Regions from separate parts of the Gemmiger qucibialis genome, predicted to be linked through region 1. Evidence: predicted binding sites of a transcription regulator. Region 1 holds the regulator's gene; each other region holds the start of a gene.
The links. Region 1 encodes Rex, which represses fermentation and respiration genes when NADH is low (regulators of the CRP and FNR family bind a similar motif). Its sites were predicted from a motif close to ATTGTTAANNNNTTAACAAT; they were not measured.
Positions count from the first base shown of each region.

Region 1 (9,866 bases):
AGCGTTATAATAGCCATCCGGGGTGGGATGCGCGGTAAACGGGGAAAGGCTGGTAAAAATCTCGGCGTTGGTCTTAAAGGTGGAGCCCACCATCCACAGCAGCGGGTACACCATGATAAAGCCCATCAAAATCAGAACAAAATACTTGAAGAAGGTTGCCACATTGGCGCGTGCTTTCATACCCATAAATCAATTCCTCCTTCAATCAGTCAGCATAGTAGACCCAGTGCTTCTGGCTGCCAAATGCGATGACAGTGAGCAGGGCGATGATGATGAACATGACCCAGGCCATGGCGCAGGCCATACCCATTTCGTTGCTCTTGAACGCATAGTTGTAAACCAGCAGCGAAACCAGCGTGACGGAACCGCGGGGGCCGCCATTATTAAAGATAATGTAGGGGCCGTTGAATTCCTGGAACGCCTGAGCGATCTGGGTAACGAGGTTGTAGAAGATAACGGGGGTGATCATCGGCACGGTGATGGAGAAGAACTGGCGGGTTTTGGAAGCACCGTCGATGGTGGCGGCTTCGTACAGGTCGACCGAAACGCCCTTCAATGCGGCAAGGAACAGCACCATGGCGGAGCCGAACTGCCATACACGCAGCACAATGATAACGACCATGGCGTAATCGGGGTCAGCCAGCCAGCTGGGCCCCTGAATGCCGATAAAGGAGAGCAGCATGTTGATGATGCCATCCTCTTTGAACAGGGCCTTCCACAGAACGGCAATGGCAACAGAGCCGCCCAGGATGGAGGGAATGTAGTAGATGGTACGGAACAGGTTGACGCACTTGATCTTGAAGTTCAGGATGTAAGCGATGAACAAAGCAAAAATCAGCTTGAGGGGAACGGTGATGAGGGCATAACGGAAGGTGATGATGAACGAGGTCAGCGTTTTCTTGTTGGTAAAAATGTAGATGTAGTTCATCAGGCCGTACTTGGTAATGCCGTCAAAGAAGTTCATATCCGTAAAGCTGTAGAACAGGGAAGTGGCAAACGGATACAGCTTGAACACCACAAAACCAATGATCCAGGGAATCAGGAACAAAAGGCCAACGTTTTCATCACACCATTTTTTGAAAGGAGTGCGGGTCACTGTCTTGGCAGCAGGTGCGCTCATAAAGGAAACCTCCTTGTTACATAATAAAGGGCTGGCCCCACCGCCATGGGGCCGGGGCCAGCCTTGCTGATGTGTAAGGTTAAGGTAATACCGCATAATTCTAAGTGCCGATACGGCGAGCGAGGTACGGCAGATGCTAAGCCAAAAGCGCAGATAATACTTTGTGTATTATCGAGTATTTTGGCAACGCAGATGCCGTGCCGCAGCCGCCGGAGCGGTGCTTGAGCCGTTAGGCGGGAATTGTGCGGTATTGCCTTAAGTGTGAAAACGGGGATTAGGCAAGTGCTTCGCAGATGCCATCGTACAGGATCTGGGCAGCCTCGGCGGAATCATACTGATCGTAGCTGAAGCCTTCAAACACATCGCCGTACACGCCATTGGTCTCGTCCTTCAGGGAAGTGCTCTCGTAGCAGGGGTCGAACGGCTGGTCAACAAAAGCCATAACCTTGGTGTTGGCTTCCAGAATCAGCTCGTTGACAGCACCGGCTTCCTTGGCGTATTCCTGGCCGGCCTTGGAGCAAACCATGCCGCACTGGGTGCCCATGATGGAAGCGCCCTCTTTTTCGTTCAGGATGAAGTTGATCAGGGCAGCAGCCTCAACAGGATGCTCGCAGCTCTGGGTAATAGCCATACCCATGGAAACCTTGGCAAAACCGCCGTTGGCAGCCTCGCCCCACTTGATTTCGTCGCCAACAACGTACTCAGCGTCGTCGGGCAGGTTCTGGCTTGCACTCAGTGCGCTGGAGTCCCAGGTGAAGATGCCGGCGTACTTGCCGGTGATCCAGGCCTGACCATCGGTGATGGTCTTATCGCCGGCGGCGTTCATGGTCTTCAGGTCGGGCATCACGTGGTTATCTTCCAGGCTCTGGATCCATTCCAAACCTTCCTGCAGCTGCTCAACGGTGTAGTTCAGGGTGCTGTCGGTAACCCAGGGCTCGCCGTACTTGCTTTCCAGGTAGAAGGTCATCATGATCATGCGGTCCAGCGGGCCGGCAGCCAGCGGATAGTAGTCATCGCCCAGCTTTTCCTGGAAGGTCTTGGCGGCGTCCAGCAGCTCCTGCTCAGTAGTGGGGTAGTGGTCCAGGCCAGCCTTCTTGAAGGTTGCCATGTTCCAGTAGTAAATACGGCCGGCCATAGCGACGGGAACAGCCTGCAGGGAATTAGCCACAGTGCAGGCATCCAGAGCGCTAGAGGGGAACTGGGTCAGATCCAGCACATCGGAGTAATCGTTCAGGTTAACGAAGCTCTGACCCTTGCCGGAGTACTGGAACAGCCAGTTCCAGTTGACCTGCATCACGTCGGCAGCGGTGCCGGCAGCCAGGGCAGTGGATTGAGCTTCCTCCCAGCCGTTCCACGGGCCGTAAGTGCACTCAACGGTGATGTTGGGGTATTTTTCAGTGAATGCCTTGCAGGCAGCCTCGTATGCAGCCTGGCGGGCATCGCCGCCCCACCAGCTGATGGTCAGGGTGATGGGATCGGTGGTGTTGACGGTGTGAGCCTCGGTAGCAGCCTCGGTAGAGGTGGAAGCGGCTTCAGAAGAAGCGGCCTCGGAAGAAGCTGCGGTGCTGTTGGCAGCGGAGCCGCCGCAGCCTGCCAGCAGGCCAGCAGCCATAACGCTGGCCATTGCAAGGGCGATTGCCTTTTTCATTGTTTTAGTCCTCCTAAAAATGTTCCTATAACGAGCGGCCTGACAACTGACCGCTTCATTCAACGCTGTTATAATAACAAATTGTGAACATCAAAAAAATATCCAAAATGGTGTGCAAATTATAAAAACAAACAAATATTGCTTTAATTAAATGGGCAAAAAATCAACCTATGTCAAAACATACGAACTAAGACAAAACAATTTGTGCATAATACTGAAACAGCTTAACCCCGCATCTAACGAAAATTACGGAAAATCTTGCATAAATTGAGGCAATTTGTGCGTATTTGTATATGTTACAAACGGTTACAACGAAATTATAGGGGAAAACGTGTAAAATGCTGAATGAATCACAGAAAACAAACGCACAAATTCGGTAACGCAAAAAATGTACGCAAACGCACTTCTTTTGCGCATTCGTGCAAAATTTGCAATGGGAAGAAATACAGTATGCTAAAAAATATTCGCGATGGCAAAATATGTGCGAAAAATGGAATGGAAATTGCTGCACATAAAACATATCTTGTATATGCAGCCTTTTGGTGCTCTGAAAATTGCGCCGCAAAGTGTTGGAAACAAAAATGGCACAAAAGCGGTGCTGCAAGGCTGGGCAGCGGCTTTTGTGCCATTTTTTACTTATTAAAAGGGCGGAACACAGATTGAAATAAAAGAATGGATCACTGGTGCGCGGGGTGGCGTTTCAGGAAAGCGCGGTATTCCCGGTACCAGCACTGGGGGCAAAGGCTCTGATACTCTACAGCGTCCACTGTGTCAATCGCAACCTGGGCGCCCTCAAACACGAACTCGCCGTTCACCTTGCGGCCGTTGCAGGTGGCTTTGCGGCCGCAGGCGCAGATGGTTTTCATCTCCTCGATGGTATGGGCCAGCTCCAGAAGGCGGGTGGAACCGGGGAAGCCGCGGTTCATAAAGTCCGCCCGCAGCCCATAGCAGATGACTGGAATGTTCAGGTCCACCGTGACCAAAAACAGCTGCTCGGCCTGCGCCGGGGTAAAGAACTGGCTTTCGTCACACAGCACACAGGCAGGGGCGCTGCCATGGGCGGCGGTATCGGCCCGGACGATATCCAGGATGTCCATGTCCGGGCTGACCAGCACATCCACCTTGTGGCTGACCCCCAGGCGGGAAACAATGTGATCGCCGCCTTTGGTGTCCACGCTGGCTTTCAGAATCAGCACCCGCATGCCGCGTTCGTTATAATTGAAAGCAACCTGCAAAAGCGCCGTGGTTTTGCCGCTGTTCATTGCGCCGTAACGGTAATATAGCTTTGCCATGTTTGGCTCCTTATTAAAATAAAGTGAAAAACAGCATGAAAATCGGGGTGTACCACAGGATCCTGCACCCATGCCGGGGCAGGCGCTGGGGTACACCCCGCCGGAAACAGTCATGTGCTGTGTGCCCGGCTTTTATTCATCATGGCTGCGCAGCCGGTAGCCAAGGCTCATCAGGCTGTCGCCCAAATGGACGTTTTCCACTGTGACCTGCGGATAAACGACCGAAAGATCATAGTGGCTGAAGTTCCAGAAGCCCTGAATACCCAGCCGAACCAGCTCGTCCGAAAGGTCCATGGCGCTCTGGCGCGGCACGCACAGCACGGCGACCACCGGCTTGTGCGCCGCACAGAAGCTTTCCAGCTCGGACAGTGGGCGGATGGTTACGCCGCTGATCTCCTTGCCCTCCAGGGCGGGGTTGATATCAAACGCGGCAATCAGCTTGTAGCCGTTGGTATCGCGGCTGATAAAGCTGGAGACCGCCGTGCCCAGGCGGCCGGCGCCGATCAGCACGGTAGGCAGCAGCTCGCCGTTGCCAAACAGCAGTTTACCAATCTCGGTAAGCAGCACATCCACCTTGTAGCCGATGCCCTGCTGGCCAAAACCGCCAAAACAGTTGAAATCCTGCCGCACCTGGCTGGCGGTGGTGCCCATCATGCGGGCCAGCTCGCTGGAAGAAATTTTATCACGCCCATCTGCCTGCAGGTTGCTCAAGTAGCGGTAATATTTGGGCAGCCGCTTGATCACGGGCAACGATGCTTTGTTTTGCATTGTTGATGACATAAAGACTAATCTCCCGTTCTCCGGGCAGGGGTAAAGGGAACACCCTGCCTCTTGTGTAATTCCGATGTAAATTCTAGTAAAAGTATAATCAATCTTGTGCCGATTGTCAATTTTTTATCTAAGTTTTTCCGCGCTTTTTTTGCTCAGTCGCGCCCCTCTGTGCATAAAAAAGCGTACCAGCGGGGCATACTGTCAGGGTATAGCCGGGTTTTGCACTGCCCGGCGCACCGATTCTGTCGGAAGGAAAGGACCCCCGCCATGCCAAACCGTACCCCAAAACAACAGCCCGCCCCCCATGCTGCCAAGGATGCCAAGGATGTGGAGCGCATGCGGCTGGAACATGACCTGATCACGGACAGCGGCATTGTGCCCGCCACCAAGGGCCGCCATGCCATTTATTGCCTGACGGTGATCGGCACCATTGAGGGCCACAGCCTGGCTCCTGATAACCAGAAAAGCACCAAGTATGAGCATGTGATCCCCCAGCTGGTGGATATTGAGGAGGACCCCGCCATTGAGGGGCTGCTGGTCATCCTGAATACCGTGGGCGGCGATGTGGAAGCCGGGCTCGCTTTGGCGGAGCTGATCTCCGGCATCAGCAAGCCCAGCGCAACGCTGGTGCTGGGCGGCGGGCATTCCATCGGTATCCCGCTGGCGGTTTCGGCCCGCAAAAGCTTTATTGTGCCCACCGCCACCATGACGGTGCATCCGGTGCGCCACTCCGGCATGGTGCTGGGGGTGCCCCAGACCCTGCGCTATTTTGAGCAGATGCAGGAGCGCATCGTCAGCTTTGTGGCGGGGCATTCCGGCATCAGCGCCAGGCGCTTTACCCAGCTGATGCACAATACCGGGGAGCTGGTGATGGATATGGGCACCGTGCTGGGCGGGGAACAGGCTGTGGAAGAGGGGCTGATCGACGCCATCGGCAACCTGGGCGATGCGCTGCGCTACCTGTATGCCGAAATCGACGCCGGGAAAACCGGATATTGAGGGGGCGCTGCCCGCCAGTGGGCGGAAAGGCTTTGATGAAAATAGAAAGAGAAAGGGGTTTTACAAGCGGGCGTTTTCATGCTACAATATACCTTATGCTATAAGGGGTAGTATGCCCCTGCCCAAAACAGCACGGCACAGCTGCCGTGGCGGATGGCAGATAAAATCACTGCGCGGAAAGTCTCTTTATGCGGGGTCGCCGGATGCTGTTTAATGGCCGCCCGCTGCCAGATAAAAGGCAAACAAACTTTCGTTCAAAACGGGGGCAGGGCCCGCCGCGCCAAAGCAAATCAACAATGGCTGCCCGCTGAACAGGGCAGCCTGAATATACGCATATTATAGTAAAGAGGTAGGGAGAGCATGGCACGTTCAAGTTCCGCCAAAAACGGAAAAAACAGTAAAAACACATACCGCGCCTCCGGCAGCAAAAGCAGTAAAAGCAGCAGCTCCGGGGCCAGACACAACAGTTCGGCCTCCGGCAGCAAAAAGCGGATGTCCAGGCTGGAACAGCGCCGCGCCCAGCAGCAAAACCTGATCCGCAGCGTGGTGCTGGCCGGGCTTGGCATTCTGGCCATTGCGCTGGTGCTGGTGCCGGGGCAGAGCTTCTGGAATGTTCTACGCAGCTGGCTGTTTGGCACCTTTGGCGTGGTTACATATTTTGTCGGCCCGTTTTTGCTGTATCTGGCCTATCTGCTGGCATCCGGTTACCATGTGGGCACTTTCATTGGCAAGGTGGTGCTGCTGGCGGTACTGCTGGCCGGTACGGCGGTCATCTTCTCGGATTTTAAGGTAGGGGATACCCCCTGGCAGACCGTCAAGATGCTGTTTGCCTGGGGGCAGCGCAAGTTCTGGACCGGCGGTGTGCTGGGCGTGCCCATCGGCGCATCGCTGCTGGCCGTCTGTGGCCGTCCCGGTGCCAATATCGTCATGATTATTGTCATCCTGATGGGGCTGATGGTGTTTTTTGCCGTTACCCCGGTGGATGTGGTGCAGTTCATCAGCTATTATATTCAGGAGTTCAAAGCCCGCCGCGCCGCCCGTGCGGAGGAAGAAACCGCTTATGATACCCAGCTGTTTGGCCATGAAGCGGAGGAAGAATCCCTTGAAAACCTGACCGGCAGCCTGCCGCCCATGGCCGGCGAGTCTCCGGCCACGCCGCAGTCTGGCACCCGCCGCCCCTTTGATGTGGCCCCCTATCTGGAACAGGAGGAAGCCGCCCGCCGCAATGCGGCCCAGGCAAACCCTGCCGACCAGGCAGCCGCCGCGGCGCAGGCCGGCCAGCCGGCGGCCCAGCCCCAGCAGGCGTATACGCAGCCCGGCACCGCAACATACCCCGATATGCAGCGTGCCCAGGCTGCGCCCCAAGGCGTGCAGCACACCCAAAGCTTTGCCCCGCCCGCCCAGCGTTCGGACTTTGATGTGGACCTGGGGCCGGATGCTTCCCAGCGCGCTTTGCAGAACGCCGTGCAGCATGACCCGCTGCAGAAAATTGAGATCGGCCCCGGCGGCACCTTTGGCCTTGACCCGCTGGAGCAGTTGAATCATCGCAAGTACCCCGCGCCCCAGCCGGAACCCCAGCCCCAGCCGCAGGAAGAAAGCTTTGAGCTGCACCTGGAACCGGAAGCCCAGCAGGCTGAGGAAGCCCCGGTGGAGGAAGACAGCCTGAATGACCTGATCCAGCGCGCCGTGACCGGGCGGGATACCCCCGTGGCCGGTGCCGATGTGGGCCTGCCCGATGAGGATGAAGCGGAAAGTTTTGAAACCCCGCTGACCCCGGAACCGGATGATAACGCACCTGCTGCCTCGGTGGAAGATTTTTCCACCCCGCTGGAGCCGGTAGAGGAATTGCCGGAACCGGATGACGTTGGCAGCAGCGAAAGCGCGGATAATTTTGAAACACCGCTGGTGCCGGAACCCACCCAGCCAGCGCCTGCCCCTGTTACAGCCATCCCCACATTGGGCGGCAGCTTTGACCAGGGCGGTTTCGATGCAGCCAAGGCTGCCTGGAACGCCGGAATTCCGGTATCGGATCTGCTCACCGGGCGGGTCAGCGTGCAGGCCCCGGCACCGCAGCCCACGGCCCAGCCTGCCGCCGCTGCGCCTAAAGTATACAGCGTAACGGATGAACGCCGCCCCGGCAGCCCCAACCGGCTGCGGGTATCTTCCAGCATGGGCAATTCGGCTTCGGCTCCCATTTCCAGCCCGCCCAGCGTGGCCAAAGCAATGGCGAAAGCCCCTGCCGCCCCGGCAGCCACCGCACCCGCCGGCGTAGCCCGCGAAGCGGACGAGGATGCCAGCAGCGAAGCTACGGCAGCCTTTGCCGCCCAGGCCAAAGAGGAGTTCCCGCCGTATACTTACCCATCTTTGAACCTTTTCAATGCGGCCAAGCCGGAAGATGAACGCGGCGCGGCCGCCGAGATGAAGAAAAACGCCGATATCCTGGTGAACACGCTGGACAGCTTTGGTGTTAAGACCCATATCCTGGATATCTGCCGCGGCCCTTCCGTGACCCGGTATGAGCTGCAGCCCCAGGCAGGCATCAAGGTCAGCCGTATCACCAGCCTGTCGGATGATATCGCCCTGAACCTTGCCACCGCCGGTGTGCGTATCGAAGCCCCCATTCCCGGCAAACCCGCCGTCGGTATCGAGGTGCCCAACAAGATCCGCTCTACCGTCAGCATCCGCGGGGTGTTTGAATCCCAGAACTACATCAACATGCGCAGCCCACTGACCATGGCGCTGGGCAAAGATATTGCCGGTACAGCCCAGGTGGCGGACCTGTGTAAAATGCCCCACCTGCTGATCGCCGGCTCCACCGGCAGCGGTAAATCCGTCTGCGTCAACTCGATCATCATCAGCTTTTTGTTCCGCTCCGGTCCGGAAGATGTCAAACTGATTCTGATCGACCCCAAGGTGGTGGAACTGGCTGAGTACAACGGCATTCCCCACCTGTTAATGCCCGTTGTGACCGAGCCGCGCAAGGCCGCCGGTGCCCTGGGGGCCAGTGTGGCCGAGATGGAGCGCCGCTATAAGCTGTTTGCCGAAAACAATGTGCGCGATATCAAGAGCTATAACAAGCTGGCCAAGCAGCACCCCGATGTGCTGGAACACCTGCCTTATATCGCCATTATCATTGACGAGTTGGCCGACCTGATGATGGTTGCCGGCAAAGAGGTGGAAGATTATATCTGCCGCATTGCCCAGAAAGCCCGTGCGGCCGGTATCCACCTGATTGTGGCAACCCAGCGCCCCAGCGTGGACGTTATCACCGGCCTGATCAAAGCCAACATCCCCAGCCGTATTGCATTTGCAGTTTCAAGCCAGATCGACTCCCGCACCATTCTGGACAGCGGCGGCGCCGAAAAGCTGCTGGGCAACGGCGATATGCTGTTCCTGCCGGTCGGTGCTTCCAAGCCCGTGCGTGTGCAGGGTACCTTTGTGACGGATGAAGAGATCAGCGCTGTGCTGAACTTTATCAAATCCACTTCCAGCGCCCAGTATGATGAAGAGATGATTGCCGAGATGGAGCGCCGTGCCGTGGCCGAAAAGGGCGGCAAGGGCAGCAGCTCCGATCCGGACGATGACAGCGGCAGCCGCGACCCCATGTTTGAACAGGCGGTGGAATGCGTCATCGAAGCCGGGCAGGCATCCACCAGCCTTTTGCAGCGCCGCTGCAAGCTGGGCTATGCCCGTGCGGCCCGCATCATGGACCAGATGGAACAGGAAAAGATTATCGGCCCCTATGAGGGCGCCAAGCCCCGTGCCGTTTTGCTGACCCGCGCCCAGTGGCAGGAACGCCAGCTGGGCCAGGGTGAGTAAATACCGGCGGCGCAGGTATTGCCGCCATTCCTACCGCCGCCCCCAGATGTGGACCATTGTGGCCGCTGTTCTCATCGCCGTTGCCTTGTATGTGGTCGAAAATTACGGCGGCAACGGTTTTGTGCCCAGCTGGGACCAGATTTACCAATGGGTTGGCCTGGAACCCAGCCAGAGCGAAACCACAGCCCCGCTGCCGGAGGGGAAAACCGAAGTGGTG
Region 1 covers NZ_JAQFEN010000001.1:136,342-146,207, reverse strand. The annotation lists gene PG062_RS00705 (carbohydrate ABC transporter permease) at 1-186, opposite strand, end outside; gene PG062_RS00700 (carbohydrate ABC transporter permease) at 206-1,120, opposite strand; gene PG062_RS00695 (ABC transporter substrate-binding protein) at 1,395-2,768, opposite strand; gene PG062_RS00690 (hypothetical protein) at 3,238-3,411, shown strand; gene PG062_RS00685 (thymidine kinase) at 3,446-4,060, opposite strand; gene PG062_RS00680 (redox-sensing transcriptional repressor Rex) at 4,193-4,840, opposite strand; gene PG062_RS00675 (ClpP family protease) at 5,099-5,830, shown strand; gene PG062_RS00670 (FtsK/SpoIIIE family DNA translocase) at 6,323-9,649, shown strand; gene PG062_RS00665 (ComEC/Rec2 family competence protein) at 9,642-9,866, shown strand, end outside.

Region 2 (9,866 bases), on a different contig from region 1:
CCTGATACGCCCGCGTGCAGGGGACTTTCTATATATGCCGGAAGAGATTGAGATGATGTGCGTGCAGATCACCGAGCTGCACAGTGCCGGGGCTAACGGTTTTGTGATTGGCTGCCTGAACCCGGACGGCACGCTGGATTGCACCGCAACCGCACGGCTGGCAAAGGCCGCCAATGGTGCTGGGCTCACCCTACACCGCGCCATTGATGTATCTGCCGACCCATTGCAAACCTACCGCGACGCCGCCGCCCTTGGAATTGATACCGTGCTGACCAGTGGTGCCGCCGCCAGCTGTGTGCAGGGTGTTGACGTTCTGTGCAGCCTGTTGGCAGAGCGTGACCGCACCAATGGTCCGGAAGTACTGATCGGTGCCGGGGTAAACGCTGGGGTGATCCGGCAGCTTTCGGCTGCCCTGCCGGGCGCAAGGGCTTACCACATGAGTGGGAAAGTGGAACTGGAAAGCCGGATGGTGTTCCGCCGCGAGGGCGTTCCCATGGGGCTGCCCGGTTTGGACGAGTGGCATATCCAGCAGACGGATACAGCGTCCGTGCGTGCCGCGCGCCAAGTGTTGGACGATTTGGCGTGATTTTATTGTATTTTCTCTTTTTCTTTTTAATTTTTGCAATTTCTTTTGCTGTTTTTTCATTTTCATGCTTGACATTCTGCATGGCTTATGGTAATATAACTATCGCACCTTGGTGGTGGCCACTGTGGAGAGGTGTCCGAGTGGTTTAAGGAACTGGTCTTGAAAACCAGCGATTCGCGCGAGCGGACCATGGGTTCGAATCCCATCCTCTCCGCCATTTTGTGTGAAAAAGTGAATAGTTTATCACTTTGACTTGTGGAGTAATACTCAAGAGGTCGAAGAGGCGCCCCTGCTAAGGGCGTAGGGTCCGAAAGGGCCGCGAGAGTTCAAATCTCTCTTACTCCGCCAACAAAAACCCGCGTATCTGCGTAAGATATGCGGGTTTTTGGTTTATCTAAACGCACCTCTACCCCACCATTTACCTCAATAATACCCCTATCTAGGGTGTATCTGAAAAGTCGAAAATATCGTCTATTTCTACAAACACAGGTTGATGTTCATGGTATCCCGCACACAAAAACAAACAGGCCGCCCCAAGGCTTGTCCCCGCAAAGGGGGATGAGCAGCCCCGTTAAAACCGTTGCATTTGTTAGTTGTAACTAACTTCTTTTTCAAAAAATAGCCGGAGTGTTTCCACAAGCGTTTTGCGGGTATACTCCGGCTTTTATTATACGGTGCGGCACAAGGATGCAGTTCAGGATGCGCGGCGGCGGAACAGCACCGCCAGAGACCATACCAGCGTGGCCGCGCTGAACCACAGCCCGGTGCTGAACGCGTTGGCTGCCGCTGTGCGCAGCATGGCACCGGGCATGGGGATCTCCGGCATATGCCTGGCCGCCTGCCACACTGCCGCTGCTTGAACAGCAGCCTGCTCCGCCCCAACGGCGCAGCCAACGGTAGAAAGGATCATCGGCAGCAGCAGGCGCTTTTTATCTTTATGGCACCAGCCCAGCAGCAGGCCCGCGGAAATTATTCCCGTCCCCCACGGCAGAAGCCCCAGCAGGGTGCCCAGCCAGCTGTCGGGCTTCGTGCTGACAAATACCGCCGTTGGGCCATCTGCTCCGCCAATAATGCCAATGGTGCTGTTGGCCTGCGCTCCCCTTGCCTGCACCCGGTCTTTCAGCTGGTTCCAAAATTGGCTCACGATCTTCCCTGCCTTTCATTTGTTGTTTGGCCACTGCATGTATTTTGTTCTTGTTTGGTTAGCTATACTATAGCATGTCACGCTGTTTTCGTCAATGAAACATTAAAATCGCAGCATCCCTCAATATTTCTGCCACGAAAAACCACCCCGCATGCAGCAGTGGACAGCATGCGGGGCGGTAATTATGGATTCAGTTCATCGAAAGATCACAGCAGGCCCTTGTACAGTTCCTTGATCTCCTCAACGCTGGTATCACGCGGGTTGCCGGGGCAGCAGGCATCGGCAAAAGCGGACTCTGCCAGGAACTGGATGTCCTCTTCCTTCAGGATGCCATGCAGGTTTGCGGGGATGCCAACATCGGCGCTCAGCTGCTTGACGGCTGCGATGGTTGCATCAGCGGCTTCGGCATCATTCATCTCGTCAATGCCGGTCACGCCCATAGCCTTGCCGACTGCGCGGTAACGCTCGCCTGCAACACTCTTGTTGTATTCCAGGCCGGTGGGCAGGATGATGGCGCAGGCAACGCCATGCGGGGTGTCGTACAGAGCAGACAAACCGTGTGCCATGCTGTGGACAATGCCCAGGCCAACATTGGAGAAACCCATGCCGGCAATGTACTGACCCAGAGCCATGCCTTCGCGCCCTTCCGGGGTGTTCTGCACAGCGCCGCGCAGGTTCTCGGAGATCAGCTTGATGGCTTCCAGGTGGAACATATCAGAGATGGTGCAATGGCCCTTGGTGATGTAGCCTTCAATGGCATGTGTCAGTGCGTCCATACCGGTGGCGGCGGTCAGGCCCTTGGGCATGCTGGACATCATATCGGGGTCAACCACAGCGATTTCAGGAATATCGTTGGTATCCACGCAGACGAACTTGCGCTTCTTCTCTACATCGGTGATGACATAATTGATGGTAACTTCGGCAGCGGTACCGGCGGTGGTGGGTACGGCAATGGTAAACACAGCGTGCTTTTTGGTGGGGGCAACGCCTTCCAGGCTGCGGACATCCGCAAATTCGGGGTTGTTGATGATGATGCCGATGGCCTTTGCAGTATCCATGGAAGATCCGCCGCCAATGGTCACGATGCAGTCCGCCTCAGCTGCCTTGAAAGCAGCAACGCCGTCCTGCACGTTCTGGATGGTGGGGTTGGGCTTGATTTCGCTGTAAACAGCATAGGGGAAGCTGGCTGCATCCAGCAGGGCAGTGATCTTGCCGGTAACGCCGAACTTGATCAGGTCGGGGTCAGAGCAGACAAAAGCCTTTTTATAGCCGCGGGCGGTCAGTTCGGGAACAATGTTCTCGATTGCACCATGGCCATGGTAAGAGATAGTATTCAAAACAATGCGGTCAGCCATAATGGTATTACCTCCGTTTTCTGTGCATGGTTTGCTCTTGGGCACGCGCTGTACGCAGCCCGTTCCATGCCTTTGTTATAATTATAACATCGTTTTACCCTGCCGTCTTTGGGCTTTTGTATCCGCTTTATTGTGAAAATTCCACTTTGCTGTTAAGCCACCCAAAAGTTTCTAAAGTTTTTGGGCATTTCTTCCGTGCTGTCCCCCACTTGCAAACACCTGCGCGATATGCTATACTGTTTTTGCAATGAGGCGCGACCTGTTTTTTGGCCGTGCCTTTTTAACTATCAGGCCAAAGCCGCGGCGCGCAGCCCGGTTTTTTATAAGGTGTATCTGAAAGCAAAGAAATAAGCCAGATTTTCGACTTTTCAGGTACACTCTAGGAGGGATAACGTCATGCGCTTATTTGATGTGCTGGGCCCCGTGATGACAGGCCCTTCCAGCAGCCACACGGCTGGCGCGGTGCGCATTGGGCTTACAGCGCGCAACCTGTTGGGCGAAGCCCCAAAAACCGCCGAGATCCTGCTGCATGGCAGCTTTGCCGCCACAGGCCGCGGCCACGGTACCGACCGTGCGCTGGTGGCCGGGCTGCTGGGCATGCTGCCAGACGATGAACGCATCCCGGACAGCTTTTCCCTGGCGCAGCAGGCCGGGCTGGATTATACCATCGGCACCGTGGTGCTGCGCGGTGCCCACCCCAACACCGCCCTGCTGCGGCTGGAAGGGGTGAGCGGCCGCAAGCTGGAAGTAATGGGTGCTTCCATCGGCGGCGGGCGCATCAACATCTGCCAGATCGACGGCATTACCACCAACTTTGGCGGCGACCACAACACCCTGATCGTTCACAATCAGGATACCCCCGGCCATGTGGCCGAAGTGACCACCGCATTGGCGCAGCGGGGTATCAACATTGCCACCATGCAGCTGTACCGTTCCACCGCCGGGGGCTATGCCGTAATGGTGCTGGAATGTGACCAGCCCCTGCCGGACGCCTTAATTGCCGAACTGCGCGGCATGCAGGGCATTGTGAAAGTGACCGGTCTGAACCTTGCGCAGCAGACCGAAACAAAGGAGGGCGCGTGATTATGGCATATTCTTCCGTTAAAGCAATGCTGAACGTCAGCCGCCAGAACAACCAGCCCCTGTGGGACGTTATTTTGCAGAGCGACCTGCTGGAAAGCGGGCTGACCCGCCCCCAGTCCCTGGCCGAAATGCACCACCTGTGGCAGGTGATGGTGCAAACCAGCGATAACTACTGTGGCGCGGATCGTTCCGCCAGCGGCTTTGCGGGCGGCGATGCTGCCAAAGTGGCCGAAGCCGAAGCCCGCGGCCAGCTGTTGACTGGCGGCTATCTAGCCCAGGTGATGGCCGAAGCCCTGAAAACCGCCGAATGCAACGCCTGCATGAAACGAATTGTCGCCGCGCCCACGGCGGGCAGCTGCGGCGTTCTGCCCGCGGTGCTGCTGCCCTTGTGGCGCAGCGGCAACTATAACGAGGAAGCCATCTGCCGCGCGCTGTATGTCTCCGCCGGGTTTGGGCAGGTTGTGGCCGCGCGCGCCACGCTGGCCGGCGCCGAGGGCGGCTGCCAGGCCGAGGTCGGCGCTGCCAGCGCCATGGCAGCCGCCGCCCTGGTGGAGCTGCGCGGCGGCACCGCCGAACAATGCGCCGAAGCCTTTGCCATGGCGCTGACCAACCTGGAGGGCCTTGTGTGTGACCCCGTGGCCGGGCTGGTGGAAATTCCCTGCATCAAGCGCAATGTGATCGGGGCCATGAACGCAGTCTCCTGCGCGGACATGGCGCTGGCCGGCGTGGTAGGGCATATCCCCGCGGACGAGGTGATCGACGCGATGGCCGAAGTTGGCGCTGCCATGAGCAATGACCTGCGCGAAACCGGCATCGGCGGCCTTGCCGGCACCCCGACGGGAAAGGCGATCCGGGATATTGTGCAGATGCAGGGCTGATGCGCAGCATCAGAATGAATAAATAATAAAGAATAATGGCGGTGTGCGCGCCACGCGCGCACATTAAAATAAGGCGTTACTTTCCTTCATTGGCAATTTGCTGTAGGAAAGTAGCGCCCTATTTTTTGAGCCGTGCCACCGCACGGCGGTCCACCAACATTATTCTTTATTCATTATTATTTATTATTTTGCTTTCTCAGCGCCATTTTCACCACCAGCACTAGGGCCGCATACAGAATGCCGCCGATGGCCCAGATGAACCAGCTGTATTGGGGCTGGCCGTTGCCCTTGGGGCCAAAGGTGTACAGCAGGAATGCCGCCGTGACCACCAGCCAGTACACCACGCTGATGGCGGTACGCAGCTCACGGGTGGCTTTGCTGTGGCGGGTGTAGTCCCCTTCTTCCAGCAGCTTTTCCGTTGCGCCGTAATAGGTCCCGCCCAGCACAAAGGCAAAAACGCCGCAGGCAACCAACACCAGCAGAATACAAACCGCCGCATTCATCACGATTCCGCTGTTCACCATCATGGCCACAAACAGCGGAATAGCGGACAGAATGCACAGCACGGTGCCGGTCAGGTTCAATTTATCATAGGTGGGACGGTACGCCGCCTGGCGTTCCCGCACCATGCCGGTCACGCCGTATTCTGTTTCAAAGGGTTCCTTTTCCAAAAAATCAAAGTCCCGGTTCTTCGTGCCGCACAGCATAAACAGCACCACAGCCACGCATTCCATTACCAGCAGAACGCACAGGCCAATACCGGTCGCCACCTTCTCGTTCAGGCCAAACTGGGAATGCTGGCAGATTTCGCCCAAAAGCAGCAGCATAACAGGTGAAGCAACACAGAGCGCGGTTCCCCACGCCATGTAGGGAGCGTTGACCTTTGCCTGGGCCAGGGCAGCGTTAGCCTGCTCCAGCGTTACACGGCGCAGGGCGGTGAGCTCACTTTCGGCATATTCCGGTTCGCCCATCTCGTCTTTTAACAGGTAATCTGTGGTAACGCCAAACAGCTTGCTGATCTGCAAAATCTTTTCAATGTCCGGCACCGACTGTGCGCCCTCCCATTTGGAGACCGACTGCCGGGTCACGTTCAGCTGTTGGGCAAGTTCTTCCTGGGAATATCCTGCCTTTTTGCGCAGGGCGATCAATTTGTCTGCAAAGATCATGGTCAATGTCCTCTCTTGTGTTGTGGGGTTTTGTTTCGGTGGCTTTATCGTACCAGCTGGTGCCGTTGCAAAAAAGAACCTGACTGTTGGAAATGTGTCAACCGCCGGTTGCGGGCAGAAAATTTATCGTAGTATCGTTTACATCACAAACATTTCTTTGCAGATCGTTTTGCCTGTCTGCGTTTTGAAAATTTTATCCAGCGCGTTCTGCGCCGCTGCTTTGGGTACAGAATCCTCATACAGATTGACCAGGAAATCCGCTTCCACCAGGATCTGATAGTCCATTCCGTTGATATTGGTATACGTATGGTGGTGCCCCACCAGATAAGCAACGCGGTCGGCCTGCGCCGGGGTAAAGCCGCATTCCAACATCATGGCGCGGGCCGGGGCGGGGCCGAGCTCTTCCTGATATCTGCCCGCGGAGCTGCCATAGGTCTGCTCTGCCGGTTTGATTCCGATATCATGCACATAGGCAGCGGCTTCCAGAATTTCCAGCGTTGCGGCATCCATCCCCTCCTGCCGGGCAATCAGCGCAGCAAAGCTGTGCACCTTGATAAAGTGCTGGATGCGGGCAGGATCCGCTGCGTAATATGTAATCATATGCAAAGCAAGGTCATCCAATTTTGTCATGTCTTATTTCCCCTCTCATTCTGTTACAAGTCAAGCATCTGTCTGTATTGTACTGCACCGCCCTATAAAAGCAAGAGGCAGTTTTCCTTTTTGGGGGTCAATCGTAATCGTATTCCGGGCTTTCAGCCACGCGGGTGTCCAGCCAGCGGGCCAGACGCTCCATCTCAGCATTGGTGATGCGTCCGGTATCCGATAACGCTGCCACCATGCTGCGCAGGTCCCCGCCATACAGAGTTTGCAGGTGTGCCGCACTGACTGCCCCGCAATAGGTCACACGGCGCACCAGCGGGGTATAAATATTTTTGTTGCCCTGCTTTTCGGGCCGTACATAGCCCTTGGCTTCCAGCCGCAGCAGGAAGTTGAGCAGTGTGGAATCCGCCCACACACAGTCCGGCGGCAGTTTGGCCGCGATCTGCCGCCGGGTGGCCGGTTTGCCGCAGGCCCACAGCGCCGCCATGACCTGCTCTTCACTGGTTGAAAGTGCTTTCATTCTTCTCTCCATTCCGTTCTTTTATGTTTGTGGTTGATTTATGTGCTTTTATTTTACATCTGTGGCAGATATTTTAGCAAGGTGCATTTTGCACAAAATGTGCACTTACTTTTTGGCTGTTTTGGTGGTCAGCATTTTACATTTGTAAAAGCATCTGTTTTCGTTTTGCGCACATCTGTACTTATTGGCAGGCTGTCCGCGGCAATTTTCCACTTTTTTCGGTATTTTGACAAACGTGTTTTGCTTGCGGGCGGGCAGGTGCAGTGCGTATAATACAGGTGTTGTGAAAAACGAATCAACAAAGCAAGGCGCAGCGCGCCGCTTTGAGCTTGGGTGTAAGAATGAATTTAGGAGGTAACCTCTTATGAATCGTGTGTATAATTTCAGCGCCGGTCCTTCCATGCTGCCGGTTCCCGTTTTGCAAAAAGCTCAGGCCGACCTGCTGGACTACCATGGCAGCGGTATGAGCGTGATGGAGATGAGCCACCGCAGCAAGTGGTTCGATGAGATCATCCAGAACACTGAGGCCGGTATCCGCAAGGTGCTGAATGTGCCCGACAACTACAAGATCGGTTTCTTCCAGGGCGGCGCAACCCAGCAGTTCGCCATGGTGCCCCTGAACTTTATGACCACCGGCACGGCGGATTATCTGGTGACCGGCAACTTCAGCAAAAAGGCTGCCGAGGAAGCCGCTAAGTTCGGCACAGCCCGCATCGCTGCTTCCAGCAAGGATAAGAACTTCACCTATATTCCGGATGTCAAGGCCATTGCGTATGACCCCAACGCCAGCTACATCCACATCTGCCAGAACAACACCATTTTTGGCACTACTTATAAAGATGTGCCGCAGGTGGACGGCATCCCCCTGGTAGCTGACATGAGCTCCATGATTTTCAGTGAGCCGACCGATGTAAGCAAGTACGGCTGCATCTACTTTGGTGTGCAGAAGAACGTTGCCCCCGCCGGTATGGCCATTGCCATCATCCGGGACGACCTGCTGGGCAAGAGCGCAAAAGGCATCCCGGCGGAAAAGATCCCCACCATGATGAACTACACTACCCTGTTGGATAAGGACAGCATGTACAACACCCCGCCGTGCTGGTGCATCTACATGACCGGTCTGGTGATGGATTACCTGCAGAACGAGGTTGGCGGCCTGGAAGAGATGGCCAAGATCAACCACGCCAAGGCCAAGGTCCTGTATGACTACCTGGACGGTCAGGACTTCTATAACAATCCCGTTCAGCCGGAATACCGCAGCATGATGAACGTGACCTTCACCAGCCCCAACCCGGATATGGATAAGAAGTTCTGCGCCGCTGCTACCGAAGCCGGTTTCGTGAACCTGAAAGGCCACCGCCTGGTTGGCGGCATGCGTGCTTCCATCTATAACGCCATGCCTGCCCAGGGTGTGAACGACCTGGTTGATTTCATGGAGAAGTTCCGCAAGGAAAACGCGTGAAACTTTTCCAAAAGAATAACGAATAGAGAATAAAGAATAATGCCGGTGTGCGCGCCGCGCGCGTACATTAAAAACAGGCTGTTCCCTTCTTTTTTGAGCCGTGCCAGCGGCGGTCCACCTTCATTATTCATTATTATTTTTTATCTTTTAATTATTACAGGGGGTTATCCGCCATTATGTATACCATCAAAACCATGAACGCCATTTCGCCGGTTGGGCTGGCAAAGCTGCCGGCCAACCAGTTCGAGATCAATAACGAGGCCAACGACGCACAGGGCATTCTGGTGCGCAGCGCCGACCTGCATGATGTCGCCCTGCCCAAAAGCCTGCTGGCCATTGCCCGCGCAGGTGCCGGCACCAACAACATTCCCATTGACCAGTGCACCGAGCAGGGCATCGTGGTGTTCAACACCCCCGGTGCCAACGCCAACGCTGTGGCCGAGCTGGTCATCGGCGCGCTGGTGTCCGGCAGCCGCAATGTACCGGACGCTGTGCAGTGGGCGCAGGGCCTGAAAGGCAGCGCCACCCTGGCCAAGGATGTGGAGAAGGGCAAAAAGCAGTTTGTCGGCCCGGAACTGCGCGGCAAAACCATCGGTGTAATCGGCCTGGGTGCCATTGGTGCCCGCGTCGCCAACGCCGCCGTTGCCCTGGGCATGGAAGTTTTGGGCTATGACCCATACATTTCCATTGACGCTGCATGGAGCCTGTCCCGCAGCGTACAGCACTGCGTCACCCTGGGCGATATGCTGCCCCGCTGCGACTATCTGACCATCCATGTGCCGTACCTGCCCTCCACCAAGAACACCATCAATGCCCAGACGCTGGCCATGTGCAAGGACGGCGTGCGTGTGCTGAACTTTGCCCGCGGTGAGCTGGTTGATAACTTTGCCCTGCTGGATGCTCTCGGCACCGGCAAGGTTGCCCAGTATTTCTGCGATTTCCCGGCGGAGGAGCTGCTGGGTGTGAAAGGCGTTTACTGCACGCCGCACCTGGGCGCTTCCACCCCGGAAAGCGAGACCAACTGCGCTGTGATGGCAGCCAATGAGCTGAGCGACTACCTGAAAAACGGCAA
Region 2 covers NZ_JAQFEN010000002.1:354,477-364,342, reverse strand. The annotation lists gene PG062_RS05510 (copper homeostasis protein CutC) at 1-586, shown strand, start outside; tRNA gene PG062_RS05505 (tRNA-Ser) at 713-803, shown strand; tRNA gene PG062_RS05500 (tRNA-Ser) at 844-934, shown strand; gene PG062_RS05495 (hypothetical protein) at 1,281-1,730, opposite strand; gene fucO (lactaldehyde reductase) at 1,937-3,085, opposite strand; gene sdaAB (L-serine ammonia-lyase, iron-sulfur-dependent subunit beta) at 3,482-4,168, shown strand; gene sdaAA (L-serine ammonia-lyase, iron-sulfur-dependent, subunit alpha) at 4,171-5,046, shown strand; gene PG062_RS05475 (helix-turn-helix domain-containing protein) at 5,223-6,212, opposite strand; gene PG062_RS05470 (HD domain-containing protein) at 6,351-6,842, opposite strand; gene PG062_RS05465 (BlaI/MecI/CopY family transcriptional regulator) at 6,940-7,332, opposite strand; gene serC (3-phosphoserine/phosphohydroxythreonine transaminase) at 7,697-8,794, shown strand; gene PG062_RS05455 (phosphoglycerate dehydrogenase) at 8,971-9,866, shown strand, end outside.
Region 2: the regulator Rex is predicted to act here: its motif matches at 3,157-3,176, upstream of fucO (lactaldehyde reductase).

Region 3 (9,866 bases), on a different contig from region 1:
GCAAAGCCGCCATAGCGCCTGCTGCGCCGATCTGCCCCGCAGTGACCGGCTGGCCATCGTAAGTATAAGCACACACAATGCGGCTCAGGCGGTCTTTCAGGTCGGCCAGGTCGGTGGCCAGGCAGAAGATCGCCATGACCTCGCTGGCAACGGTGATGTCAAAGCCGTCCTCACGCGGGGTGCCGTTCACCTTGCCGCCCAGGCCGTCCACAATAAAGCGCAGCTGGCGGTCATTCATGTCCATGCAGCGCTTCCAGGCGATGCGGCGGGGGTCAATGTTCAGCGGGTTGCCCTGCTGGATGGAGTTGTCGATCATGGCAGCCAACAAGTTGTTTGCGGTGCCAATGGCGTGAATATCGCCGGTAAAGTGCAGGTTGATATCTTCCATGGGCACAACCTGGGCGTAACCGCCGCCCGCAGCGCCGCCCTTTACACCGAACACGGGCCCAAGGGAGGGCTCACGCAGGCAGAGCATCGTCTTTTTACCCATGGCGTTCAGGGCGTCCGCCAGGCCAACACTGGTGGTGGTTTTGCCCTCGCCAGCAGGGGTGGGGCTGATGGCGGTCATCAGGATCAGCTTGCCGTCTGGGCGGTCACTGTGGATCAGCTTGTGGTTGATCTTGGCTTTGTAACGGCCATAAGGAATCAGGTCCTCGTCCGTAAGGCCCAGTTTTTCAGCTACTTTGGCAATGGGCAGCATTTTGGCTGCCTGTGCAATTACAATGTCGCTCAGCATGTGGCATTCCTCCGTTTACAAAAAATAAAGGGCTGCGTACACTATACATCAGTGTATGCAGCCCAGACGGTCGGCTTAATGCAGGGAATAGCCCGCTTCCCCGGTGGTCATGCCCACCAGATTCCGTCAGTCAGCGGCCCTGCGTTATTGTTACTGTATCACACCGGCACACAGTTTGTCAAGCCAATTTTTGGCGGATACAAAAGGGTAGAAAAAAGCCGCCCGTGCTATACCCAGGCGGCAGAAAAAGGGGGGTTGCCAATGTGGACAGATTCAGAGTACATATCCGAGCCAATTCCGGTGTTTCTGCGTTCGTTAGTGACACAGAATGCTGGGAATTGGAAGCGGAAGAAGCCGATTAGTTCCTAGGCAAGCGGAGCGTCACTGTTCACGCGGCGGCACCCCATCCTCTTCTTTGTATTGTACCACAGAGCTTACCACTCTGTCAATATTTTATCGCCGAAAGGCAAGAAAGGAAGTATCTTACGTTCACTTCTACTGCTATCGTTACCGCCGCCCGTTCTGTCAACACTAACCGCACCCGTGGGGATGATGACAAGAAGTTTGCAACCAACGTTGCCCGCTTCAAGGCCGTCAAGAACAGAATAAAAAACAACGGATCAGCGCTTGCTGCTCTTGCGCCACAGGCCCATCTTTTCGGCGTCGGCAATCAGCTGCTCACGGAAATCTGGGTGGGCAATGTTGATCAGGGCTTCGGCACGCTCCCAGGCGGTCAGGCCCTTCAGGCGGGCAACGCCGTACTCGGTCACCAGATAATCGGTGTTGGCGCGGGTATCGGTCACAACACTGCCGGGGTGCAGCGTGGGACGGATGCGGCTTTCGTTTTGGCCGGTCTTTTTGTTAAAGAAGGTGGAGGACAGGCAGATGAAGCTCTTGCCACCCTTGGAAAGATAGGCACCCAGCACAAAGTCCAGCTGGCCGCCTGCACCGGAAATGGCACGGGTGCCGCTGCTTTCGGCGTTCACCTGGCCATACAGGTCAACGTCAATGGCGTTGTTGATGGAGATAAAGTTATCCAGGCTGCTGATCACCCGCACATCGTTGGTGTAATCAACGGGTACAGACATACACTCCGGATTGTTATCCAGGTAGTCGTACATCTTTTGGGTGCCGGCACCGAACGCATAGACCTGGCGGCCGTTGTCAATGTTCTTACAGCGGCCGGTAATGCGGCCAGCCTTTGCCATATCTACAAAAGAGTCCACATACATCTCGGTATGTACGCCCAAATCTTTCAGGTCGCTCTCGGCAATCATGGCGCCGATGGCGTTGGGCATGCCGCCGATGCCAAGCTGCAGGCAGGCGCCGTTGGGGATGCGGTCCACCACCAGGCGGGCAACAGCCTGGTCAACTTCGGTGGGGGCACCGCCGCCGCCCAGCTGGTCGATCGGCGGGTTGTCACCCTCGATAATGCCGTCAACCTGGGAAATGTGCAGGCAGTTGTCGTAGCCGCCCAGGCAGACCGGCATGTTCTTGTTCACTTCCACAAACACCTTGTCGGCCTTGCGGGCAGCATCGGCCAGATGGCTGGCGCAGGGGCCGAGGTTGAAGTAGCCGTGGCTATCCATGGGGGCAACCACAAACACCGCAATGTTCAGCGGGTCGGGGCTTTCGCGGTAGTAGCGCGGCAGCTCGGAGTAGCGCAGGGGAGAATAGTAAGCGTAACCGGCGGCAACGGCCTTGCGCTCAATGCCGCCCATATGCCAGCTGTTCCAGCAGAAGTGCTCTGCCTGATTTTCGATCTTGAAAATTTCCGGCACATGGCACAGGATGCCGCCGCGGAATTTAATCCCGTGCAGCTCCGGCAGGCGCTTGGCCAAAGCAGCGTCAAAGCTGACAGGGGTGCCGATGGCCCAGCCGTAATCGACCCAATCGTCATCCTTGACCAAAGCGGCAACGCGGTCGGCCGTTGTCAGTTTCTGTGCATAAACAGTGTTAAAATCCATTTCTACAAACAGCTCCTTTGTTCATTCCGCAAAAACTGCTTATGTAATCTTTGCGGATTTGCTTACCTATTTATATAATGTTTATGGGGCGGTACGCTGCTCTGGCGGTACGCACAGTGCGGATGCCTGAAAATCAGCCGCCCGGTGGCGTGGCGCGCTGCCCGCAGCGGGGGAGCCCCGCCGGAAGAATGGCGGCACAGCACCACAACCATTGATATTATTTTAACATTATATTGACGCTTGTCAACCAATAAAGTTCATTTTTTGCCCCCAAAACGTGCAAATCGGGTGGATTTTGTACATTCCACTGAAACAGCCCAGAAACTTTTGTCGGATTTTTAACAGATAAGCCATTGACAAAAGCTTAACAAAAGTGTAAAACTATAAGTGTGAGCCAAACGGATCCCTGAAATAGGAGCCGGAGTTCACTTGCAGCACCAGGCAGGCGGTACGGTCTGCGGCGGGGGTTAAGGCCCGCCCATTAAACGCGCGGCGCGCATGGTGCTTTTATTTCCGTCCAGGACTGTTAGATTTTTAACAGCTTTGGCACTGCAGAGGAACTAAAGATTATGCCCATTGCAATGTATCCCGGCAGCTTTGACCCCGTTACACGCGGCCACCTGGATATTATCAAACGCAGTTCCCGCATGTTTGATACCCTGATCGTTGCCGTGCTAAACAACAGCGCCAAAACCCCGTTGTTTACCGTGAAGGAAAGGGAAGAGATGCTGCGGGAATGCTGCAAGGATATCCCCAATGTCAAGGTGATGAGCTTTGACGGCCTGACAGTCAACTTTGCCCAACAGCAGCACGCCACCGTAATGGTGCGGGGGCTGCGCGCCGTAACGGATTTTGAAAACGAGATCCAGCTGGCGCACACCAATCACGCGCTCTACCCGGGGATCGAAACCGTGTTTCTGTCAACGTCCCTGAAATGGAGCTACCTTTCCTCCACCATTGTGCGGGAGGCTGCCCATTACAACCACGATGTTTCCAAGTTCGTTACCCCCAATGTGGAAGCTGCCCTGAAGAAAAAAATCCGTGAGGGTAAAGTTTGACCCCCCGAAAACGTGCTTTGTCGGGTCGCTAAGGCCTGTAAAGATACAAAGGATTCCCAACCGTCTAAATAAGATTCATATTTTTAGGAGGCTGTTTCTTATGAAGAAAATCGTTATCGCATCCGCATGCCGTACTGCTATCGGCAAGTTCGGCGGCACCCTGGCCAATGTTCCTGCTGTAGAGCTGGGCTCCATTGTCATCAAGGAAGCCCTGAACCGCGCCAATGTCAAGCCGGAGCAGGTTGACCACGTTTACATGGGCTGTGTTATCCAGGCTGGTCTGGGCCAGAACGTTGCACGCCAGGCTTCTCTGAAAGCCGGCCTGCCCATCGAGACCCCCGCTGTCACCGTCAACGTTGTCTGCGGCTCTGGCCTGAACTGTGTGAACATGGCTGCCCAGATGATCGAAGCAGGCGATGCTGACATCGTTGTTGCAGGTGGTATGGAAAACATGGATATGGCTCCGTTCGCTATGATGAAGGGCCGTTACGGCTACCGCATGGGCTACCCCATGGGCAAGAGCGAGCTGGTGGACACCATGGTCAACGATGCTCTGTGGGATGCAACCGGCTGCAACATGCACATGGGCATGACCGCCGAGAATGTCTGCACCAACGAAACCTACCAGAAGAAGTACGGCTACAGCCCCATCACCCGTGAGATGCTGGATGAGTTCTCTTACCATTCTCAGGAGAAGGCAGCCAAGGCTATCGCTGATGGCGCTTTCAAGGATGAGATCGTTCCCGTTGTCATCAAGGGCAAGAAGGGTGACACCGTGTTTGATACCGATGAAGGCCCCCGCATGAGCTCCATGGAAGTTCTGGGCAAGCTGAAGCCCTGCTTCAAGAAGGATGGTATCGTTACCGCTGCAAACTCCTCCGCCATCAACGATGGCGCAGCTGCTCTGGTTATCATGAGCGAAGAAAAGGCCAAGGAGCTGGGTGTTGAGCCTCTGGCTACCTGGGTTGCCGGTGCACTGGCTGGTGTTGAGCCGGAAGTCATGGGTCTGGGCCCCATCGCCGCAACCAAGAAGGTTATGGCAAAGACCGGCCTGACTGTTGATGATATGGACCTCATCGAAGCCAACGAAGCATTCGCTGCACAGTCTGTTGCAGTCGGCCAGGCTCTGCACTTTGACCAGGCAAAGCTGAACGTCAACGGCGGCGCCATTGCTCTGGGCCATCCCGTTGGCGCTTCCGGCGCTCGTATCCTTGTCACTCTGCTGTACGCCATGAAGCATCGCGGCGCACACAAGGGCCTGGCTACCCTGTGCATCGGCGGCGGCATGGGCTGCGCCACCATCGTGGAAATGTAATTTACGGAGGAATTGACAATGTCCTTTGTTACGACTGAAATTCAGGGCGCTGTTGCGATCGTCACCATTGACCGTCCCAAAGCCCTGAATGCACTGAATCCCGAAGTTCTGGCTGACCTGAAGGCCGCTTTTGAAGCCATCGACCAGAACACCGTGCGCTGCGTTGTTCTGACCGGTGCAGGCGACAAGAGCTTTGTTGCCGGTGCTGATATCGGCTCCATGTCCACCATGACCAAGGCAGAAGGCGAGGCCTTCGGTAAGCTGGGCAATGATGTGTTCCTGGAGATCGAAAGCTTCCCGCTGCCCGTTATCGCAGCTGTCAACGGCTTTGCCCTTGGCGGCGGCAATGAGCTGGCCATGAGCTGCGATATCCGCATCTGCTCCGATAACGCCGTCTTCGGCCAGCCCGAAGTTGGCCTGGGCATCACCCCTGGCTTCGGCGGCACCCAGCGTCTGGCCCGCCTGGTTGGCATGGGCATGGCAAAGCAGCTGGTTTACTCTGCCCTGAACATCAAGGCAGACGAAGCCCTGCGTATCGGCCTGGTCAACGCTGTTTACCCGCAGGCTGAATTGATGGAGAATGTGATGAAGCTGGCAAATAAGATTGCCAAGAATGCTCCCATCGCAGTCCGCCACTGCAAGAAGGCCATCAACGAGGGCATCTCCAAGCCCATCAACGAGGCTGTTGCGGTTGAAGAAAAACTGTTTGGCGATTGCTTCGAAACCCACGACCAGGTGGAAGGCATGCAGTGCTTCCTGAGCCGTGAAAAGCCGAAACCCAAGGCAGTGTTTACCAACAACTGATTTTGAAAGAAAAATGAATAAAGAATAATGAATAATGGTGGTGGATCACAGCGCTGCGCGCTGTTCAAAAAGGGCGGGCGCTGTGGCTGCACCAAAGTTCCTTATTAAAATCGTGCCGCTTGCGGCACACCTTCATTCTTCCTTTTTCTCTATTCATTATTATTTTTAACAGGAGGCACAACTATGAAAGTTGGCGTTATTGGCGCTGGCACTATGGGCCAGGGTATTGCTAAGGCATTTGCACAGACTGAGGGCTTCACTGTTGCCCTGTGTGATATCAAGCAGGAATGGGCCGATAAAGGCAAGGATAAGATCGCAGCTGGCTATGCAAAGCTGGTTGCCAAGGGCAAGCTGGATCAGGCTGAAGTTGACCGCCGTATGGCTGCCATCACCGCTGGCCTGAAAGAAGATCTGTGCGCTGACTGCGACCTGATCGTTGAGGCTGCTTTTGAGGATATGAAGGTCAAGCAGACCACCTTTGGCGAGCTGGACAAGATCTGCAAGCCGGAGTGCGTCTTTGCTTCCAACACCTCTTCTCTGTCCATCACTGAGATCGGCAAGGGCCTGACCCGTCCCCTGGTTGGTATGCACTTCTTCAACCCCGCTGACCGTATGAAGCTCATCGAGGTTATTGCAGGCGTGAACACCCCCGCCGAGACTGTTGAGACCATCAAAAAGATCAGCGTTGAGATCGGCAAGACCCCCGTTCAGGTCAACGAGGCTGCTGGCTTTGTTGTCAACCGCATCCTGATCCCCATGATCAACGAAGCTGCTTTCATCAAGATGGAAGGCGTTTCTGACATTGCCGGCATCGACACCGCTATGAAGTTGGGTGCCAACCATCCGATGGGCCCCCTGGAGTTGGGTGACTTCATTGGCCTGGATATCTGCCTGGCCATCATGGACGTTCTGTACAAGGAGACCGGCGACAGCAAGTACCGCGCCTGCCCGCTCATCCGTAAGATGGTTCGCGGCGGCAACCTGGGCTGCAAGACCGGCAAGGGCTTCTACGTTTACAACGCAGACCGCACCAAGACCGCTGTTGATGCCCTGTAAAATTTGAAACAATCTCTCCTGACGGAGTGCAAAATCTCCGTCAGGATTGATTTGTTCAGTCGCCTGTAAACCTGCCCTTGCGGCTTTGGCTGCGGGGCAGCAGGCGCACTGTTAGATAAGGAGGATACCGTTATGGATTTTACTCTGTCCAAGCAGCAGGCTATGGTACAGAAAATGTACAAAGAATTTGCTGAGAACGAAGTCAAACCCCTTGCCAAAAAGGTTGACGCGGAGGAATATTTCCCCAAAGAGACCGTTGAAAAGATGGCAAAGCTGGGCATGATGGGCATTTACTTCCCCAAAGAGGTCGGCGGCGCAGGCGGCGATGTGCTCTCCTACGTGATGGCTGTTGAGGAAATGAGCAAGGTTTGCGGCACCACAGGTGTTATCCTGTCCGCCCATACCTCCCTGTGTGCTGCTCCTATCTATGAGAACGGCACTGCAGACCAGAAGGCAAAGTACCTGCCCAAGCTGTGCAGCGGCGAATGGCTGGGTGCTTTCGGCCTGACTGAGCCCGGCGCCGGCACCGATGCACAGGGCCAGCAGACCTTTGCTGTGGATGAGGGCGACCATTGGAAGCTGAACGGCTCCAAGATCTTCATCACCAACGCTGGCTATGCTGATGTCTTCATTATCATTGCTGTTACCGGTTTTGTGACCGACAAGCGCGGCCGCAAGCAGAAGGAAATCTCCGCGTTCATCGTGGAGCGCACCGACCCCGGCTTCAAGGTCGGCAAGCCCGAAGATAAGATGGGCATTCGTGGTTCTTCCACCTGCGAGCTGATCATGGAAGACTGCATCATCCCCAAGGATCGTCTGCTCGGCGTTAAGGGCAAGGGCTTCCAGCTGGCTATGGCTACCCTGGATGGCGGTCGTATCGGCATTGCCGCACAGGCTCTGGGCATCGCAGAGGGCGCAATCGACGAGACTGTTGCCTATGTCAAGGAGCGCAAGCAGTTTGGCCGTTCCATCGCTCAGTTCCAGAACACCCAGTTCGAGCTGGCTGAGATGAAAGCCCGCGTTGACGCTGCCAAGTACCTGGTTTACAAGGCTGGCCTGAAAAAGCAGCAGGCCATGAACGGCGCTAAGGTCCGTTACAGCGTTGAGGCTGCCGAGGCTAAGCTGATTGCAGCCCGCACCGCCAGCGATGTTACCCGCCGCTGCCTGCAGCTGTTCGGCGGTTACGGCTACACCCGTGACTACCCCATCGAGCGCATGATGCGCGATGCCAAGATCACCGAGATCTACGAAGGCACCAGCGAAGTGCAGATGATGGTCATCTCCGGCGCGCTGCTGAAGTAAGGAGGCAAGACGTACAATGAAAGCTATTGTTTGTGTCAAACAGGTTCCCGATACACAGGGCAAGGTTGCTGTCAAGGCTGACGGCACCATGGACCGTGCTGCGATGGCAACCATCACCAACCCCGACGACCTGAACGCCGTTGAGGCTGCCCTGCAGCTGAAAGATGAGACCGGCTGCGAAGTTGTTGTTGTTACCATGGGCCCGCCGCCGGCAGAAGGCATGCTTCGTGAGCTGATCGCCCGCGGTGCTGACCGCGGCGTGCTGGTATCTGCCCGTGAGTTCGGCGGTTCCGATACCTTTGCAACTTCCCAGATCCTGGCAGCTGCCGTTAACAAGATCGGCGTTGGCCCGGAGGATATCGTTTTCTGCGGCCGTCAGGCTATCGACGGCGACACTGCACAGGTTGGCCCGCAGATTGCTGAAAAGCTGCACCTGCCCCAGGTCACCTATGTTACCGATATCAAGAAGGACGGCAACTCCCTGATCGTCAAGCGCCAGCTTGAAGATGGCTACATGGAGCTGAAGGTGAACACCCCCTGCCTGCTGACCTGCATCAAGGAGCTGAACACCCCGCGTTACATGAGTGTTTCCGGCATTTTTGAGTGCTATGACAAGCCCGTTGAAGTGTTCGACTACAATGCTCTGAAGGATGATCCCCTCATTGAGACCGACACCATCGGCCTGAAGGGCTCCCCGACGAACGTTTACAAGTCTTTTGCTCCCCCGGTCAAGGGCGCCGGCATGATGGTTGAGGGTGCTGCCCAGCTGGTTGGCATCCTGAACGACAAGCACCTGATTTGAGAGAGGAGAGAAGTACAATGGCTGAATTCAATGCAATGGACACCGCCGCCTTCAAGGGCGTGTGGGTATTCTGCGAACAGCGCGAAGGCCAGGTACAGGCCATCAGCTATCAGCTGCTGAGTGAAGGCCGCAAGCTGGCCAACGACCTTGGCGTTGAGCTGTGCGGCGTTGTGATGGGCAGCGAGGTCAACGAGGACTACCTCAAGGCTCTCGGCGGCTACGGCGCAGACCGCGTTTACTATATCGACAGCCCCCTGCTGAAGGACTACACCACCGATGGCTATGCCAAGGTTCTGTGTGACCTCATCATGGAGAAAAAGCCGGAAATTATGCTGATTGGCGCTACCAACCTGGGCCGTGACCTTGGCCCCCGCTGCGCAGCCCGCCTGCACACCGGCCTGACTGCTGACTGCACCCACTTGGATGTGGATGTCGCCAAGTATAAGGACTTCCTGCGCACCACCTCCACCATTGATGTGGACAACACCAAGTTTGAAGAGAACACCAACCTGAAGATGACCCGTCCCGCATTCGGCGGCCACCTGATGGCCACCATCATCTGCCCGCGCTTCCGCCCGCAGATGTCCACCGTGCGCCCCGGCGTTATGCAGACCCAGCCGTTCGACGAAGCTGGTGCTGCCAAGGTTGTTGTTGAGAAGGTTACCCCCGCTCTGACTGCTGACGATATCCATGTTGAAATCCTGGACATCAAGAAGAGCGCTAAGAAGCTGGTTGACCTGATCGGTGCTGATGTGGTTGTTTCCGTTGGCCGTGGTATCAGCTCTGACCCCGAAAAGGGCATTGCCCTGGCCGAAGAGCTGGCTGG
Region 3 covers NZ_JAQFEN010000002.1:420,267-430,132, forward strand. The annotation lists gene PG062_RS05750 (formate--tetrahydrofolate ligase) at 1-736, opposite strand, end outside; ZMP/ZTP riboswitch at 790-880, opposite strand; gene PG062_RS05755 (butyryl-CoA:acetate CoA-transferase) at 1,357-2,703, opposite strand; gene coaD (pantetheine-phosphate adenylyltransferase) at 3,273-3,761, shown strand; gene PG062_RS05765 (thiolase family protein) at 3,862-5,076, shown strand; gene PG062_RS05770 (enoyl-CoA hydratase-related protein) at 5,095-5,880, shown strand; gene PG062_RS05775 (3-hydroxyacyl-CoA dehydrogenase family protein) at 6,064-6,936, shown strand; gene PG062_RS05780 (acyl-CoA dehydrogenase family protein) at 7,069-8,238, shown strand; gene acrB (acryloyl-CoA reductase electron transfer subunit gamma) at 8,255-9,040, shown strand; gene acrA (acryloyl-CoA reductase electron transfer subunit beta) at 9,058-9,866, shown strand, end outside.
Region 3: the regulator Rex is predicted to act here: its motif matches at 2,914-2,933, upstream of PG062_RS05755 (butyryl-CoA:acetate CoA-transferase).